4 regions of the Pantoea folii genome follow, and region 2 is predicted to be linked to each of the others. Evidence: predicted binding sites of a transcription regulator. Region 2 holds the regulator's gene; each other region holds the start of a gene.
What was found. Region 2 encodes PurR, which represses purine synthesis genes. Its sites were predicted from a motif close to CANGCAAACGTTTGCNTG; they were not measured.

Region 1 (4,494 bases), on a different contig from region 2:
CAGGATGCACACGGTGAACTGTGCGACCTGCCGTTGCCGCAGGTGCCGTTGCCAAATGCGGCGACCGCCCTCACTGCGCTGCGCGCATCAGGACTCAACGTCAGCGAAGCGGTGATCCGCGAACACCTGCCTCTGGCGATTCTGCCCGGGCGCTTCCAGACGGTGAGTGAAAGCCCGCGCGTGATTCTCGATGTGGCACATAATCCGCATGCGGCGCATTATCTGTGCTCACGTCTGGTGGAGTTGCCGAAAAGCGGTAAAGTGCATGCAGTGGTCGGCATGTTGCATGACAAGGACATCGCGGGGACGCTGGCCGCGCTGGCACCGCAGGTGGATCGCTGGTTCTGTGCACCGCTTGACGGTCCGCGTGGCGCCACCGCCGATGAGCTGATCGCCCACCTTGAAGGTGGCAATGCGTATGATAACGTCGATGCAGCATGGCAGGCCGCGCGTCAGCAAGCTGCGCCTGAGGATGTGATTCTGGTGTGTGGTTCTTTCCACACCGTTGCACAGGTTATGGAATCGATGTCAGCGGAGAATGGCAGTGGCAAGTAAGTTTCAAAATCGCTTAGTCGGTACAGTCATTTTGGTGGCGATTGGCGTCATCGTGCTGCCGGGGCTGCTCGACGGCAAGAAAAAGCATTACAAAGAAGAGTTCGCGGCGATTCCGCTGGTGCCAAAGCCGGACGATCAGCAGGATAGCGAAATGGTGCCGCCGGTGACGCAACCGCTCCCGGCGCAGCCGCCGGAAGGGGCGAGCACGGCGCAAACCCCGGATAACGGTAAAGCCAGCAGCTCGGCCAGCAATGGCAATGCGCAACCGGTGCAGAACAGCGAGCCTACGCTGGTGACACCGCCGCCGGTGCATCAGCAGACGAAGCCGGTTGAGCAGCCGAAGCCAAAAGTGGTCGAGCAGCCCAAACCTAAGCCGGTTGAACAGCCGAAGCCAAAACCGGTCGAACAATCGAAGCCCAAAGTGGTAGAACAACCGAAACCGGTTGAGCAGCCAAAAGCGGTCGAAACACCGAAACAGAGTGAACCGGAAGCGGCTCCTGCGGGGCAGGCGTTTGTGGTTCAGCTGGGTGCGCTAAAGAACGCGGCCAAGGTCAGTGAGATTGTGGCGCAACTGCGTCTGTCAGGATATCGTGCCTTTACCGTGCCATCCACGCCGGTGCAGGGACAAATCACGCGCATTTATGTGGGGCCGGATGCCTCAAAAGCGAAGCTGCAGAGTTCGCTGAGTGAGTTACAAAGCATCTCCGGGCTCGGTGGCGTGGTGAAACCGTACGGCACGCGTTAATGCTGTGATAAGCCGCGCCGATAGCAGTAAAAGGCGCGGTATAGCACAAGCGGTTAAGCGAAAATGTTGTGGAAAAGTTGTTTTATATCAGTTAGTTAAATTGCTGATTTTACTCAGGGCGAGGAAAGTTTTTTTCATCGCCCTTTTTATGGATACAGAACCTGAAAACCCTACGCAAACGTTTTCTTTTTCTGTTAGAATGCGCCCCGAACTGGATGCAGGGGTGCATAAGCACTGGGTTGGAAGCGTTCATGATCTGGATTGATTACGTCATTATTGCGGTAGTTGGTTTTTCGGCTCTGGTCAGCCTGATTCGTGGGTTTGTCCGGGAAGCCTTATCTCTCGTTACCTGGGGATGCGCGTTTTTTGTCGCCAGTCATTACTACACCTACCTTGCAGTCTGGTTTACAGGTTTTGACGACGAACTGGTTCGCAACGGCATCGCGATAGCGGTGTTATTCGTTGCCACTCTGATTGTGGGTGCCATCGTGAACTATGTGATCGGCTCGCTGGTGGAAAAAACCGGCTTGTCGGGAACCGACAGGGTGTTGGGGGTCTGTTTCGGGGCGTTGCGTGGCGTGCTGATTGTTTCCGCTATGCTCTTCTTCCTCGATACATTCACCGGCTTTTCCAAAAGCCCGGACTGGCAACAGTCGCAACTCATTCCCCAGTTCAGTTACATCATCAGGTGGTTTTTCGATTACCTGAAAAGCACGTCCAGTTTTATACCCCGGTAACGCCACCGGGAGTGCGGCCAATGAGGAAATGACAACATGTGCGGTATTGTTGGTATCACCGGTTTTATGCCAGTAAACCAGTCGATCTATGACGCGTTAACGGTGCTACAGCACCGCGGGCAAGATGCCGCCGGCATTTGTACCATCGATGCGCTTAACTGCTTCCGTCTGCGTAAAGCGAATGGCCTGGTGAGCGATGTCTTCGAAGCACGCCACATGCAGCGTTTGCAGGGTAATATCGGGATTGGCCATGTTCGCTATCCAACCGCGGGCAGTTCCAGCGCTTCTGAAGCGCAGCCTTTCTACGTAAACTCCCCGTATGGCATCACGCTGGCGCACAACGGCAACCTGACCAACGCGCACGAACTGCGTAAGCATCTGTTCGAAGTGGGTCGCCGTCACGTTAACACCACCTCTGATTCTGAAATCCTGCTGAACATCTTTGCGCAGGAGCTCGACCGTTTCCAGCATGACCCGCTGGAAGCTGACAACATTTTTGCTGCGGTAGCGGCAGTGCACCAACAGGTGCGCGGCGCTTACGCAGTGGTTTCGATGATTATTGGCCATGGTTTAGTTGCGTTCCGCGATCCAAACGGGATTCGCCCATTAGTGCTGGGTAAACGCGTGATTGCTGATGGTCGCACCGAATATATGGTGGCGTCAGAAAGCGTGGCACTGGATACTTTAGGCTTCGAGTTCATCCGCGATGTGGCGCCTGGTGAAGCGGTGTACATCACCGAGCAGGGACAACTCTCCACGCGCCAGTGTGCTGAGAATCCCAAAACCAACCCTTGCCTGTTCGAATACGTCTACTTTGCGCGTCCAGACTCCTTCCTTGATAAGGTGTCGGTCTACAGCGCACGTGTGCGTATGGGCACCAAACTCGGTCAGAAAATTGCCCGCGAATGGGAAGACCTGGATATCGATGTGGTGATTCCTATCCCGGAAACCTCCACTGATGCCGCGCTGGAAATCGCCCGTATTCTCGACAAGCCATATCGTCAGGGCTTCGTGAAAAACCGCTATGTGGGCCGCACCTTTATCATGCCAGGCCAGCATATGCGTCGTAGCGCGATTCGCCGCAAACTGAACGCCAACCGTGCTGAGTTCCGCGGTAAGAACGTGCTGCTGGTTGACGACTCCATCGTGCGTGGCACCACGTCTGAGCAGATCATTGAAATGGCGCGCGAAGCCGGTGCAAAACGTGTTTACCTGGCGTCTGCCGCGCCGGAAATTCGTTTCCCGAACGTCTACGGTATCGATATGCCAAGCGCTACCGAACTGATCGCGCATGGTCGTGAAGTGGAAGAGATTCGTCAGCTGATCAAAGCCGACGCGCTGATCTTCCAGGACCTCGATGATCTGATCGAAGCAGTACGTGAAGAGAACCCGGATATCGCACAGTTTGAGTGCTCGGTATTCAACGGCGTTTACGTCACCAAAGATGTCGACCAGCAGTACCTCGAGTATTTGCAGTCACTGCGTAATGACGATGCGAAAGCGATTCAGCGTCAGAACGAAGTGGAAGGTCTGGAGCTGCATAACGAAGGCTAACCGCCTCGTGGTGCTCATCTTTAACAGGGCGGGGGAGACTCCGCCCTGTTTGTTTTTGTATTTTTGCTCAGTGAGCGGCTATCATTGCCGCAATCTGAACGGGCAGGGCTGAATAATGAAACGACTGATCATTGGTATTTCCGGCGCCAGTGGCGCGATATACGGCGTGCGATTGTTGCAAGTGCTGCAACCTTTGGCCGATGTGGAAACCCATTTGGTGATCAGTCCGGCTGCGCGTCAGACGTTATCGCTGGAAACGGATTACAGCCTGCGTGATGTGCAAGCACTGGCTGATGTGGTGCATGACGTACGTGATATCGCTGCCAGCATCTCATCAGGTTCCTTCAAGACACTTGGCATGGTGATTTTACCCTGTTCAATGAAAACCCTTTCCGGCATCGTGCACAGCTACAGTGATAGTTTGCTGACGCGCGCCGCCGATGTGGTGCTTAAGGAGCAGCGTAAACTGGTCCTGTGCGTGCGCGAAACGCCGCTGCATCTTGGGCATTTACGCATGATGACCACGGCCGCGGAATTGGGCGCACTGATCATGCCGCCGGTGCCCGCTTTTTATCACCGCCCACAAAAAATTGAAGATCTGGTCGATCAAACCGTTAATCGCGTCATTGATCAATTCGATATTGAGCTGCCGCAAGACCTGTTTACCCGTTGGCATGGCGCATAATGGTGCAATTTTGCACTAACTGTGTGCAATTTCGCGTGCCCGATCACTCTTCGTGCATCTTGTGCACCAAAAGTTAACAATGTCGCTTTTTCTTCCTCACGCCGCTGTTATATTTCCCTCACAAACTAAGTGCTTGCGCCCCTGAAGGGCGCGGTATTTAGTGCGCCTGAGCACGCTTTCGCCGTTTTGCATAACTGGCATGAAACCTGCAAATCATT
Region 2 (4,494 bases):
TCAATTTCCTAAGGCCTGTGAGAGAACTCACGGAAAATCCGTGCGCCAGATATCCGACGTTTTACAGAGGTATGAATCTGAATAGAAATGTCTGGCACCAATCAGGAGAGGAAGATCGTGCAGACGCCATCCCAGCGACAGGGTCGCTTAAAATTAATGCAATTATGTTATTGATTTGTTGCAGAAATGCTGACCCACTGAGTATATGCTCACGTGGGTCAATATTCAACGGATTATCGTTAGTTTGCTAACGATAATCGTTGCATCAGTGATTATCTTCGCAGGGACGGGAGGTGTGAGCAATATCACTTTGTGCGTTTAAGCTGCGTTGCCAGATGAAGCCAGCCCAGGCCAGCACCACAGTGGCGACCATCACCAGTGTGGTGTTGTAGAGCGCCTGTTGTAATCCGGCAGAGACCAACAGGCTGGCGATAAAGCACAAACCCAGTTGCAGCAGATTTTGCAAACCTGCGGCTTTGCCCGTGGCGTGCGGAAAAGGCGCTAATGCGCTGGAAACCACAATCGGGTAAATGGCGCCATTGGCCAGTGCCATGCCACAGAAAGGCAGCAACAGAGCAATCAACGAAGGCGCAGGCAGCATCGCGACGACAAACAGACTTAATATGCTCAGGCTGTAAAGCACCAACAGCCACGGCAGCAGTTGCGATCCTTGATATCGGCTCAGCATCGCGCGGCAACCAAAGCCACCAATCAAAAATGCGATGGTTTGCGGAATATAGCTCAGACCAATATCGGCGGGCGTTAAACCCGCAGACGCCAGGATAAACGGCGAACCGGTTAGCCAGGCAAAGAAACTGGCAGAACAGGCAGAGTAGATCAGCACGTTGCCGCTGTAGACACGCGTGGAGAGCAGATTCAGCCAGCCGGGTTGCGGAGCATTATCTGCTTTGGCTTTTTTAGGCGCAGCAAGCTGCAGCGTGCCGATGACCAGCAGCACGGCAATGATCGTCAGCACGACAAAGATACTGCGCCAGTGGAAATGGCCCATCAGCCATGCACCTAACAAAGGTGCCAGCGCAGGAGAAAGGGCAACCAGCGGCATTATGGTAGCAAAAACTTTATTGGCCTGGGCTTTGGGGTAGCGATCGACCACCAGTGCCTGCCAGCTGACCGCGGCGGCGCACACGCCAACCGCCTGCACAAAGCGCAGTGCCAGCATCATATTGACGTCCGTCACCCATAACATCCCCAGGCAACCCAGGGCAAAAATCGTCAAACCTGCCAATAAAATGGGTTTACGTCCAAAGCGATCTGATAACGGTCCCCAGAATACCTGGGCGCAGGCAAAACCACCGAGAAATAGACTGAGGCTGGCGCTGATGGTGCCCGGCGCGGTGGCGAAGTCACGCTGCATATCGCCAAAAGCAGGCAGATACATATCCGTAGCGAGGAAGCCGAGCATGCTGAGCACGGCAAGATAGGGCATAAATCCTTTTGACGACAACATAGTAATTCTCATTGGCAGATTGAACGTCGGGGAGTGTAAAAGAGTGCGTCATTCTTTGTGAAACGCTAATATTTGCGCAGTGCTGTTAAAATTTTTGAAGGCAAAAGTATGTGGTCTGAGTATGCGCTGGAAGTAGTGGACGCCGTCGCGCGCAATGGCAGTTTCAGCGCAGCGGCGCAGGAATTACATCGCGTGCCCTCTGCCGTTAGCTATACGGTGCGCCAGCTGGAAACCTGGCTGGCCGTGCCGTTGTTTGAGCGTCAGCACCGTGAGGTGGTGTTAACCCCTGCAGGCGAGCATTTTGTGCGGGAAGGGCGATCTGTTATCAAAAAAATGCTGGCAACCCGCAGGCAATGCCAGCAACTGGCGAATGGCTGGCGCGGACAGCTCAGTATTGCCGTGGATTGCATTGTAAAACCCCAGCGTACCCGACAACTGGTAAAGGATTTTTACCGTCATTTCCCGGATATGGAATTGATCATCAGTTACGAGGTATTTAACGGTGTATGGGATGCCTTAGCAGACGGGCGGGTCGATGTGGCGATTGGTGCCACCCAGGCAATCCCGGTGGGTGGACGTTTTGCCTTTCAGGATATGGGTGCTCTCAACTGGTGTTGTGTGGTCAGTCCTGATCATCCTCTGGCCGCGAGTGCCGATCTCAACGAAGAAGCGCTGCGTGCCTGGCCATCGCTGGTACTGGAAGATACCTCTCGCGCATTACCACGACGCATGACCTGGACATTGGATAATCAGCGGCGTTTAGTGGTGCCAGAGTGGGAAACAGGGATGGATTGTTTGCAGGCGGGATTGTGCGTGGGCATGGTGCCGGGCCACCTCGCGCGACCTTTACTCGACAGTGGCGCGCTGGTGGAGCTATCACTGCCGCAGCCGTTTCCGGAAAGTCCCTGCTGCGTCAGTTGGTCAGAACAGCGTGCGTCACCCGCGCTGGAGTGGTTACTCGCCTATCTTGGCGATGCTGAAACGCTGAACCACGAGTGGCTCAGCGAAAATCAGCTTTAACGGCGGTAATCACGGAATGGACCGTCCGCCACGGAGCGACGCTCAATCAGTGTAGGCTGGACCTCAATGGTTTGCGGCTCTTCGCGTTTGCTGGTGATGCGATCCAGCAGCATTTCCAGCGCTTTTTTGCCCAACTCCGCTTTCGGCTGGTGAACTGTAGTGAGCGCAGGGGTGAAGTAGCGCGCGTTGCGCACGTTATCATAGCCAATCACGGAGATGTCCTGCGGCACGCGCAGTCCCATCTCATCGGCGGCACAGATCGCGCCCATCGCCATGATATCGCCCCCGCAGAACACGGCGGTCGGACGCTGTTTCTGATTAAGGATCTGCTGCATCGCCTGATAACCCGATTCTGGCTCGAAGTCGCCCTGAACAACCCATTCAGGCCGCACGGTCACACCGCCTTCGCTCATCGCCTGCAGGAAGCCCGCATGGCGCCCGCCGCCGGTGTTGCGCTCCATTTGACCCGGAATCGCACCGATATCTCGGTGACCGCGCTCGATAAGGTAGCGTCCAGCCAGGTAACCCCCCTGGAAGGCGTTATCCTGTACGGTATCGGTGAAGTCGCCGCGAGAGGCGCCCCAGTCCATCACGACCATCGGAATGTTGCGGTTGTCTTCCAGCATCTGCAGCAAATCGTCAGGATACTCGGAGCACATGACTAACAGACCATCCACACGCTTTTGCGCCATCATCGACAGGTAAGCGCGCTGCTTTTGCAAATCGTTATGTGCGTTGCCCAGAATCAAGGTATAGCCGCGTTCGAAACAGTGGTTCTCAACCGCTTCGATAATTTCGGCAAAGTAGGGCGCTTCGCTGGAAGTGGCTAACAGTCCCAGCGTTTTGGTGTGATTCACCTTCAGACTACGCGCAACGGCGCTCGGCGAATAGTGCAGCTCTTTAATCGCTTCCCATACGGCGTTACGCGTTTCCTCTGCAACAAAACGCGTTTTGTTGATGACATGCGAAACGGTGGTGGTAGATACACCCGCGCGTTTCGCTACATCTTTAATTGTTGCCATGAAAAAGGTACTCCCCGGCTTATCGCAACTTACTGATAAGTATATTGTTAAACGTTTGCGTCTGCGAAGGGTTTTATGCCCTAAAAGGGGGGCAAATCTGCCGTATCAGGCAGGGAAAATCACTTCAGCAGGCTGTAAATACAGCATGCGCAAAATCAGTTGCGCAACGAAAGGCGGCGATTCTAGCAAGCCAGCGCGGATAAGACGAGATTTTTGCCCACCGCTGTGCGAAAATTGTTTTAACCCTAATAAATGTGTGACTAAGGAGAAGTGATGAGTACAGATTTAAAGCTGGCGCTAATGACCACGGTTGGCGCACTGTTGATGATTATTGCGTTTAGCTTCACCGCCATTCTTCATTAATTCAAAGCGCATCAATAAAAAAAGCCGGCACTGATTAAGCGTCCGGCTTTTTTTGTGGCGAGAGCCACAGGATGTTGCGCAACAATTAGCGAATAGTTTTTGGAGTCATCATACGGCGCGCACCGACATAGTGTTTCTGCCAGTAGTCTTCGCCCAATGCGCTAATCTGAATGTCTTTACCGGTGCGGGGTGACTGAATAAATTTACCGTTGCCGAGGTAAACGCCCACATGATCGGCAGTCCCGCGATTATTGATGCGGAAGAATACCAAATCCCCTTTCTCCAGCATCTCACGCTTAATGGGCGCGGCATCGTGCAGGTGATACATCTCATTCGCCGTGCGTGGGAATTTGTATTTGACGAGATCTTTATAGGCATACCAGACTAAACCACTGCAATCGAAACCGGTATGGGGTGAGGTGCCACCCCACTGGTAAGGCTTGCCCAGTTGTCCCATCAACTTCGTCATCGCGGTTTCGCGTGCCTTTTGGTAGCGCAGGCGGTGGGATTTGCTCATCTTGATGCCAGTGAGTCCCTGAACTTCATCGTCCACATCTGGGGACTTTTTCGCGAGGCGTTGATGGCCATACTTTTTCAATGGCGACTTCAGCAGGGATTTTT
Region 3 (4,494 bases), on a different contig from region 2:
TCACATTATATCACCCGATTTGAAAGTTTGAACAAAATTTATACCTGGTATGGTAGAAAGATTTTTATCGAAGCGGGGGAGATGGCAGAGGCAAAGCGGGAAGGTGCGCCCGTGAAGGGCGCGCAGAATGTCACTGAACCGGGCAGCACTCGCCGGTTGTGCGCTGGGCAAAGCTGTTCATGTTTTCACTGCAATCGAAACTCAGCAGACGCGGACGCTGAATCATCGCCTGACGGCGCATGGTGTGACGATAGGCGGTCGGCGTCTGGGAAAACTGACGGCGGAACACGCGCGAAAAAGTTTGCTGTGAATCGTAACCGTATTGCATCGCGATATCGAACACTGGACGCTGGGTCTGGCGTAACGCTTCAGCGGCCAGAGTCAGGCGGCGCTCACGAATATAGCCACCCAGCGTTTGTTTCGTCACGGTACGGAACATACGCTGCAGGTGCCATTTTGAGTAGCCAGATTTTGCTGCCACTTCGTCGATCGACAGGGCCTTATCCAGATTTTCATCGATCCAATGTGTCAGTGAATGAATGATTTCCTGTTGCATCATAGCCTCATCCTTCTGAAAGGTTTATCGGGTTTGAAATTCGAAGTTTTGATGGGGTGCGAGTATAATTCCTCAAGTTAACTTGAGGTAAAGGCCCTAAATGAAAAAAGAACGCAATTACCCAAAACCGGTGTTAACGCCGGGTGAAGTGGCGAAACGTAGCGGCGTGGCCGTTTCCGCGCTGCACTTTTATGAAACCAAAGGTTTAATTTTCAGTTCGCGCAATGGCGGCAATCAACGGCGTTACAGCCGCGATGTGCTGCGCCGTGTGGCGATTATCAAGATTGCGCAGCGCATCGGTATTCCGCTGGCCACTGTCAGCGACAGTTTGATGCATGTACCAGCCAACAAGCGTATGTCGACGCAGGAGTGGGATGCGCTGACGCAGCACTGGCGTGAAGAGCTGGATAAGCGTATCGAAACCCTGACGCGCCTGCGTAACGATTTGGACGGGTGTATTGGCTGTGGCTGCTTATCGATGCGTGATTGTCCACTGCGCAATCCCGGTGACCGTCTGGCACAGCAAGGTTCGGGGGCGGTGTTACTCGATCCTGAGCAAGACGAGCACAAAGGTTAATCCGCTATACTTGCCGGGAGACTTTGACCGGCAAGGAAAACCGCATGATTACCGTTCACCATCTGGAAAATTCCCGTTCGCATCGCGTGTTGTGGCTGCTGGAAGAGCTGTCGGTGCCGTATCAAATTAAACGTTATCAGCGCGAAGACACGCTGCTGGCACCAGAGTCATTAAAGAAAATTCACCCGTTGGGGAAGTCGCCGGTTATTACTGATGGCAATCGGGTGATCGCCGAGTCAGGGGCGATTCTGGCGTATCTGCAGCAGAAATATGACAGCGAGCATTTGTTCGCCATCACGGACGAGGATGAACAGATTCAGGCGCGTTACTGGCTGCATTACGCAGAAGGGTCGCTGATGCCATTGCTGGTGATGAAGCTGGTGTTTGGGCAACTCGGGAAGAAGCCGGTGCCGTGGATTTTACGTCCGGCAGGCGTGGCGTTGAGCAAAGGGATTCAGAAGGCCTGGTTGAACAAGCAGCTAAAACTGCACGGCGACGTGATTGAGCAGCATCTTAGCCAGCATCGTTATTTCGCCGGGTCACGGTTTAGCATCGCCGATGTGCAGATGAGTTTCCCGCTGCTGGCGTTGCAAGTGCGGGGATCGCTGAATGAGATGCCGTCCACCGCGCGCTGGCTGGAAGCAATGCAGCAACGTGCTGCCTGGCAACGCGCGATTGAGCAGGGCGGGGTTATCTCGTTCAGCTAAGTTGGTTAGTTGCTGTTGATTGAGTGCTGTGGATTAGCCGCTGTGAGTTGGGTGTTGTGGATTATCGCTGTGGGTTGGGTGCCATGCCCAACAAAGGCCCGCCCGATCGCAAAGGAATAACGCATCCATGCAGATCGGCCGCGCCGTCCATGGCGCGGACGCTTTGCTCTTCGGGCGGGCCTTTGCTGGGCCTCGACTTGGTTATCGCTTCAAGTTGCAGCAACCTCACACCTCTGGTGCGGTGGGTGAGGAAAATTTTGCGATGAATGGAACATGCTTTGATATTCCACGCATCCATGGCGCGGACGCTTTGCTCTTAGGGTGGATATTTGCTGGACCCCAAGTTGGACATCGCTTCAAATTGTAGCAACCTCATACTTCGGGTGCAGTTGGTGAGGAAAACCAGGCGATAAATTGAAAAAACCAAGATTTTCCAGCCAGTTCCGACCCCTTAAGTTTCGCCAAAAGCAGTGTAACCACATTGTTAACCCGCGTCAGTCTGCGCTTTATCCTGCCTGATAATCGATTAGTAGTTGAAAACCCCATAGCAAACGCCAGATAATCGTTTGCCTTTTTCCGTGTCCTCCTTTTACGACCTGGAATACGCGGCCACGTAAACGTTTGCCTCTTTTCTCTTTGAGAACCTTCACCAGGATGATGCGCAAACGCGGGCCGTGGGGCTCATTACATCTTAAAAAACGCAGAGGATTTACTATGTCTGGCGATTCACGCCCGGCCAGTGGAAAACTGGACGCCTGGTTCAACATCTCGGCACGCGGCAGCAGCGTGCGTCAGGAAATTTTGGCGGGTTTAACCACCTTTTTAGCCATGGTTTACTCCGTCATTGTCGTACCGGGTATGCTGGGTAAAGCCGGCTTCTCGCCGACCGCTGTGTTTGTGGCAACCTGCCTGGTCGCCAGCTTTGGTTCGATCATCATGGGATTGTGGGCCAACCTGCCCATGGCGATCGGCTGTGCGATTTCCCTGACCGCCTTCACCGCGTTTAGCCTGGTGCTGGGCCAGCACATTAGCGTCCCGGTTGCCCTTGGCGCGGTATTCCTGATGGGCTTGCTGTTCACGTTGATTTCGGTCACCGGGATTCGCGCCTGGATTTTGCGTAACCTGCCGATGGGCGTGGCGCACGGCACGGGAGTCGGTATTGGCCTGTTCCTGCTGCTGATTGCGGCCGATGGTATTGGCCTGGTTGTGAAGAACCCGGCGCCGGGCTTGCCGGTGGCTCTCGGCCACTTCACCTCGTTCCCGGTGATCATGGCGCTGATTGGGCTGGCAGCCATCTTTGGTCTGGAAAAACGTCGTGTGCCAGGCGGAATTTTGCTGACCATCGTAGCGATTTCGGTAGTGGGTTTGATCTTTGATCCTGCGGTGACCTATCAGGGGCTGTTTGCCATGCCGAGCCTGAAGGATGCCAATGGCCAATCCGCGATGTTTAGTCTCGATATCATGGGGGCGCTGCAACCGGTGGTGCTGCCAAGTGTGCTGGCGCTGGTGATGACCGCGGTATTTGATGCCACCGGCACCATTCGTGCAGTGGCGGGCCAGGCGAATCTGCTGGATAAAGACGGCCAGATCATTAACGGTGGCCGCGCGTTGACCACCGACTCCGTCAGCAGTCTGTTTGCCGGTTTAGTCGGTGCTTCGCCTGCGGCGGTGTATATCGAATCGGCCGCCGGAACGGCAGCGGGCGGTAAAACTGGCCTGACAGCGATCGTTGTCGGTCTGTTGTTCTTGCTGATTCTGTTTATGTCCCCGCTGGCCTATCTGGTACCGGCCTACGCGACGGCACCAGCATTGATGTACGTTGGCCTGCTGATGCTAAGCAATGTGGCGAAAATCGATTTCAATGATTTCGTCGATGCGATGTCAGGTTTGGTCACTGCTGTGTTCATCGTGCTGACCTGCAACATCGTCACCGGCATCATGCTCGGCTTCAGCTCGTTGGTGATTGGCCGCCTCTTTGCGGGTGAATGGCGCAGGCTGAACGTGGGAACCGTGGTGATTGCTGTTGCACTGGTGGCCTTCTACGCGGGTGGCTGGGCCATCTGACTTTTAAACGCGCTTATTTCCAGATAAGTCTCTTTCTGGTTCACGCCGCACGCAGGGTTGCCCCTTTGTGCGGCGTTTTGTTTTACACTTTCCTGCGCAACAACATCGCTTTAATGAAATTGATTCGCCTAAGGAAAGCATGGAAATCTTCTTTACTATTCTCATCATGACGCTGGTGGTGTCACTCTCCGGCGTGGCGGCGCGCATATTGCCGTTCCAAATTCCCCTGCCGTTGGTGCAGATTGCCGCTGGTGCATTGCTGGCCGTGCCGAGCTTTGGCCTGCATGTCGATTTTGACCCCGAACTGTTCCTCGTGCTGTTCATTCCGCCATTGCTGTTTGCCGATGGCTGGAAAACGCCGATTAACGAATTCCTGCACCACGGACGCGAAATCATGGGCCTGGCACTGGTGCTGGTGCTGATTACCGTGGTCGGAATTGGTTATCTGATTTACTGGCTGGTGCCGGGTATTCCACTGATCCCTGCCTTCGCGCTGGCTGCGGTGCTGTCACCTACCGATGCCGTGGCGCTCTCCGGCATTGTCGGGGAAGGGCGCATCCCGAAAAAGATCATGTCGATTGTGCAGGGCG
Region 4 (4,494 bases), on a different contig from region 2:
ACGTTTGTGCTCATCGCGGCTGGCGAAGAACGCAGCGTGTGGACCGCCGTAACCCATCGGCACACCAAAGCGCTGAGCGGAACCGAAAACGATGTCTGCGCCCTGCTTGCCCGGTGCTTCTAACTGCACCAGCGCCATGAAATCGGCGGCCACGCTCACCACCACTTTGCGGCTTTTCAGCTCGGCAATCAGTGCACGGTAGTCATGCACTTCACCGCTGGTGCCCACTTGCTGCAGCAGCACGCCAAACAGGTCGTCGTGATCCAGCGCTTTGCTGGCGCTGTCGATGATCAGTTCAAAACCAAAGGTTTCTGCACGCGTGCGCACCACATCCAGGGTTTGCGGATGGATGTCTTCGGCGATAAAGAATTTACCGGCATTTTTCAGTTTGCTGACGCGCTTCGCCATCGCCATCGCTTCGGCGGCGGCAGTGGCTTCATCGAGTAGTGAAGCAGAGGCGATATCCAGACCGGTTAAGTCCAGCGTCAGGGTCTGGAAGTTCAGCAGCGCTTCAAGGCGGCCCTGCGATACTTCTGGCTGATACGGGGTGTACGCCGTGTACCAACCCGGGTTTTCCAGCATGTTTCGCAGGATAACCGGTGGGGTGATCACGGCACTGTAGCCCATGCCGATCCAGGATTTGTAGATTTGGTTCTGACTGGCAATGGCTTTCAGCTCTGCCAGCGCTTGCTGTTCGGTCGCGGCATCACCGACCGCAGGCGGGCCTGGCAATTGGATGTCGGCAGGCACGATGGCGCTGATCAGTGATTCCAGAGAGCTGGCACCAATCGCTTCCAGCATGGTGGCCTGCTGCGCGGGTGTAGGACCGATATGGCGCTCAATGAAGGCACCGTTGTGTTCAAGCTGGCTGAGAGTCTGGGTCATTTGCAGTAAATCCTGAATCGGGCTGGGTTACAAAAATGGCATTAAATCAGGCAGATAAAAAAGAAGGCGCTGCAATGCAGCACCTCCGATGACTACCGGTTACTCGTCGATAGCGCCTTTATAGGCATCGGCGTCGAGCATCGAATCAAGTTCTGAAACGTCGCTGGCTTTAATACGGAATAACCAGCCTGCGGCGTACGGTTCGCTGTTGACCAGCTCCGGTGCGTCGGCCAGCTCTTCGTTCACGGCAACGATTTCACCGCTCAGTGGGGCATAGATGTCTGAGGCGGCTTTCACCGACTCCGCGACGGCACAGTCATCACCGGCAGCGAAAGTGGCGCCCACATCAGGCAGATCCACAAACACCATATCGCCCAGCAGTTCCTGCGCGTGTTCGGTGATACCCACGGTGAAGGTGCCATCGGCTTCTTTACGCACCCACTCGTGACTATCGCGGTATTTCAATTCATTAGGCACATTGCTCATCGCCATTTCTCCTGAAAAATTACTGAGCGACCGGCTTGCCGGCGCGAACAAAAATCGGTTTGGTGACTTTCACCGGCATTTCACGATTGCGGATCTCTACAATCGCTTGCTCACCAATGCCCGCTGGCACACGTGCCAGCGCGATGCTATAACCCAGCGTCGGGGAGAAGGAACCACTGGTAATAATACCCTGCTGTGGCTGACCTTGTTCATCGGTGAAACGCACCGGCAAGCCGTTTCGTAGCACCCCTTTTTCGGTCATGATCAAACCCACCAGCTTTTCAGTGCCATGTTCACGTTGCGCTTCTAGCGCCTCGCGGCCGATGAAATCGCGATCGGTCGGTTCCCAGCTCACAGTCCAACCCATATTGGCCGCCAGCGGTGAAACGCCTTCATCCATTTCCTGACCGTAGAGATTCATCCCCGCTTCCAGACGCAGCGTGTCACGCGCACCCAGGCCAGCCGGCTTGACGCCTGCTGCCAGCAGTTTCTGCCAGAAATCGGCCGCTTCACTGTTCGGCATCGCAATTTCATAACCGGCTTCACCGGTATAACCGGTGGTGGCGATGAACAGGGTTTCGCTTTGCACACCGAAGAACGGTTTCATGCCCGCTACAGCTTCACGCTGCGCCGCAGTAAACAACGTCTGTGCTTTCTGCTGCGCCTGCGGGCCTTGTACGGCAATCAGCGCCAGGTCGTCACGCTCGGTGAGTTCGACACCAAACGGCTGAGCGTGCTGTTTGATCCACGCCAAATCCTTCTCACGCGTCGCGGAGTTCACCACTAAACGGAAAAAGTCTTCGGTCATAAAGTAAACAATCAAATCATCAATGACGCCAGCCGAAGCATTCAGCATGCCGGTGTAGAGGGCTTTGCCGGGTTGCGTCAGTTTGGCGACATCGTTGGCCAGCAGATAACGCAGGAATTCACGGGTGCGGACACCGTGCAGATCGACGATGGTCATGTGGGAAACATCAAACATACCGGCATCGTTGCGCACCACATGATGCTCATCCATTTGCGAGCCGTAATGCAGTGGCATCATCCAGCCATGGAAGTCCACCATGCGCGCACCGCATGCCTGATGCTGTTCGAATAGAGGCGTTTGCTGAGTCATAACCATCCTGTGAAAACAAGTGAGTGTGACGCGCCTGCGCCGCCTATACAGGCTGACGCAAACGTTCTCTTTGTGCTGAAGTTACCACCGAACGCGGCGATTAACCATAAGGTAAACGAGGGCGAAACAGTACCACCCTTCAGCACGCACCAAACCCACCACAGCACAATTCACTGCATTTTTGTGATTAAACACGCATAAAATACAATTAATAACGATAAACACAGCCTGATAATGGAACACACGCCTCAGTACGGGAAATAGGTCCGGCGAACCCGCGACACCTTCATTAGTTAAAGTAATGCGAATTGGCGAGTAAAATTAGAATAAATCAAACGAGGCGCAATTTGAGTGCAGAGGCGCACCAGAGCAGTGCATAGGGTGAAAAAGCTAATTAAAATGCGCTTGTCCAAACACAGCCTGCAACGTCCCAGTGCAGACGTAACTGTCACTTTAGGAGCGGCTTTTGGTATGACGAGACAGTGATTCATGCAAAAAAATGGCGCCTGAATCGGCGCCATTTAAAGAGAATTTAACGAATCCAGCTGGGCATATCATTTAGCCCCATGGCCTGCTTCAGCATCATCGGTTTGACGCCCGGCAATGTGTCAGCCAGTTTCAATCCCACATCACGCAGTAGCTTTTTCGCCGGATGGGTGCCGGCAAACAGCTCACGGAATCCCTGCATGCCCGCCAGCATCATTGCCGCACTGTGCTTGCGGCTGCGCTCATAACGTCGCAGATAAAGGTGCTGCCCGATATCTTTCCCTTCCTGATGCAGACGACGAATTTCACCGATCAGTTCCGCGGCATCCATGAAGCCAAGGTTAACGCCCTGTCCGGCCAGCGGATGAATGGTGTGCGCGGCATCGCCCACCAGTGCCAGGCGGTGCGCGGCAAAGTTACGGGCATAGCGCGCCATTAGTGGGAAGGTTTTGCGCTCGCTTTCTACGTGGCATAAGCCTAAACGCATATCGAAGGCTACTGACAGATGCTGGTTGAACAACGCTTCTGGCATCGACTGCACGCGGGCCGCTTCTTGTGGCGACAGCGACCAAACGATGGAACACAGGTGCGGGTCCTGCATAGGCAGGAACGCCAGAATGCCGTCGCCATGGAACACCTGACGCGCAATCGCATCGTGCGGCATATCGGTGCGGATATTGGCGACCAGCGCGTGATGATCGTAATCCCAGAAGGTAATCGGGATATCGGCTTTGTCGCGCAGCCACGAGTTTGCCCCATCCGCGGCAATCAGCAGGCGCGCACTCATCATGCTGCCGTCCTGCAAAGTGATGAACGCTTCGTTGTCGCCAAAGGCCACCTGCTGCAACTGCGCAGGGGCAAATAAGGTGATATCGCTGCACTGACTGGCGCGCTGCCACAGTGCGCTGTGAATCACCTCGTTTTCAATAATATGGCCGAGATGGGATAAGCCTTGCTGCTCATCATCAAAGCTGATGGAACCAAAGCTGTCTTGATCCCACACTTCCATGCCGTGATAGGCGCTGGCGCGCAATGCCAGGATGCTGGACCAGACGTCCAGTTTTTGCAGCAGGCGTTCGCTGGCAGCGTTGATCGCCGAGACGCGAATTGACGCGGCGCTCGCCGGATCAAATTGTGGCTCAGGTGCTTTCTCCAGCACGGCAACGCGCAGGCCGCTGCCCTGTAATCCGCAGGCGACGGCCAGACCTACCATACCGCCACCGGCAATAGCCACATCAAATGTTTGCATTGCTGCCCCTTAATTCATGCTCAACGCTTCACCCAGCCGAGCGTGCGCGCGGCAAGTGGGTTTCGCAGCCATGGCAGATGGTCCATTGCCACCAGCCCAAGATTTCTTCCCGCCACTAAGGGCGCATAACGATTGGCAAACAGTCGCACCAGGCCATCGGTCACGCCGATTGTCGCGGCGCGATCCGGTTGACGGCGTGCAGCGAAGTGCTGCAAAACGCCATAGCCGCCAACATCCTGCTGCTGACGATGCGCGCCTGCCAGCGTTTCCG

Region 1: the regulator PurR is predicted to act here: its motif matches at 1,472-1,489, upstream of cvpA (colicin V production protein).
Region 3: the regulator PurR is predicted to act here: its motif matches at 2,451-2,468, upstream of AC1MDE_RS11555 (NCS2 family permease).
Region 4: the regulator PurR is predicted to act here: its motif matches at 2,543-2,560, upstream of gcvT (glycine cleavage system aminomethyltransferase GcvT).

Annotation. Positions count from the first base shown of each region.
Region 1 is NZ_JBWXON010000016.1:18,551-23,044, reverse strand. Features, by position in the region: gene folC (bifunctional tetrahydrofolate synthase/dihydrofolate synthase) at 1-555, shown strand, start outside; gene dedD (cell division protein DedD) at 545-1,300, shown strand; gene cvpA (colicin V production protein) at 1,552-2,037, shown strand; gene purF (amidophosphoribosyltransferase) at 2,074-3,591, shown strand; gene AC1MDE_RS17870 (UbiX family flavin prenyltransferase) at 3,707-4,276, shown strand.
Region 2 is NZ_JBWXON010000031.1:3,695-8,188, forward strand. Features, by position in the region: gene punC (purine nucleoside transporter PunC) at 266-1,468, opposite strand; gene punR (DNA-binding transcriptional activator PunR) at 1,577-2,488, shown strand; gene purR (HTH-type transcriptional repressor PurR) at 2,485-3,510, opposite strand; gene cydH (cytochrome bd-I oxidase subunit CydH) at 3,784-3,873, shown strand; gene AC1MDE_RS24940 (C40 family peptidase) at 3,959-4,494, opposite strand, start outside.
Region 3 is NZ_JBWXON010000008.1:117,896-122,389, reverse strand. Features, by position in the region: gene soxS (superoxide response transcriptional regulator SoxS) at 131-559, opposite strand; gene soxR (redox-sensitive transcriptional activator SoxR) at 657-1,133, shown strand; gene AC1MDE_RS11560 (glutathione S-transferase family protein) at 1,178-1,840, shown strand; gene AC1MDE_RS11555 (NCS2 family permease) at 2,555-3,904, shown strand; gene AC1MDE_RS11550 (Na+/H+ antiporter) at 4,044-4,494, shown strand, end outside.
Region 4 is NZ_JBWXON010000003.1:73,427-77,920, forward strand. Features, by position in the region: gene gcvP (aminomethyl-transferring glycine dehydrogenase) at 1-885, opposite strand, end outside; gene gcvH (glycine cleavage system protein GcvH) at 985-1,371, opposite strand; gene gcvT (glycine cleavage system aminomethyltransferase GcvT) at 1,391-2,488, opposite strand; gene ubiI (FAD-dependent 2-octaprenylphenol hydroxylase) at 3,021-4,223, opposite strand; gene ubiH (2-octaprenyl-6-methoxyphenyl hydroxylase) at 4,244-4,494, opposite strand, start outside.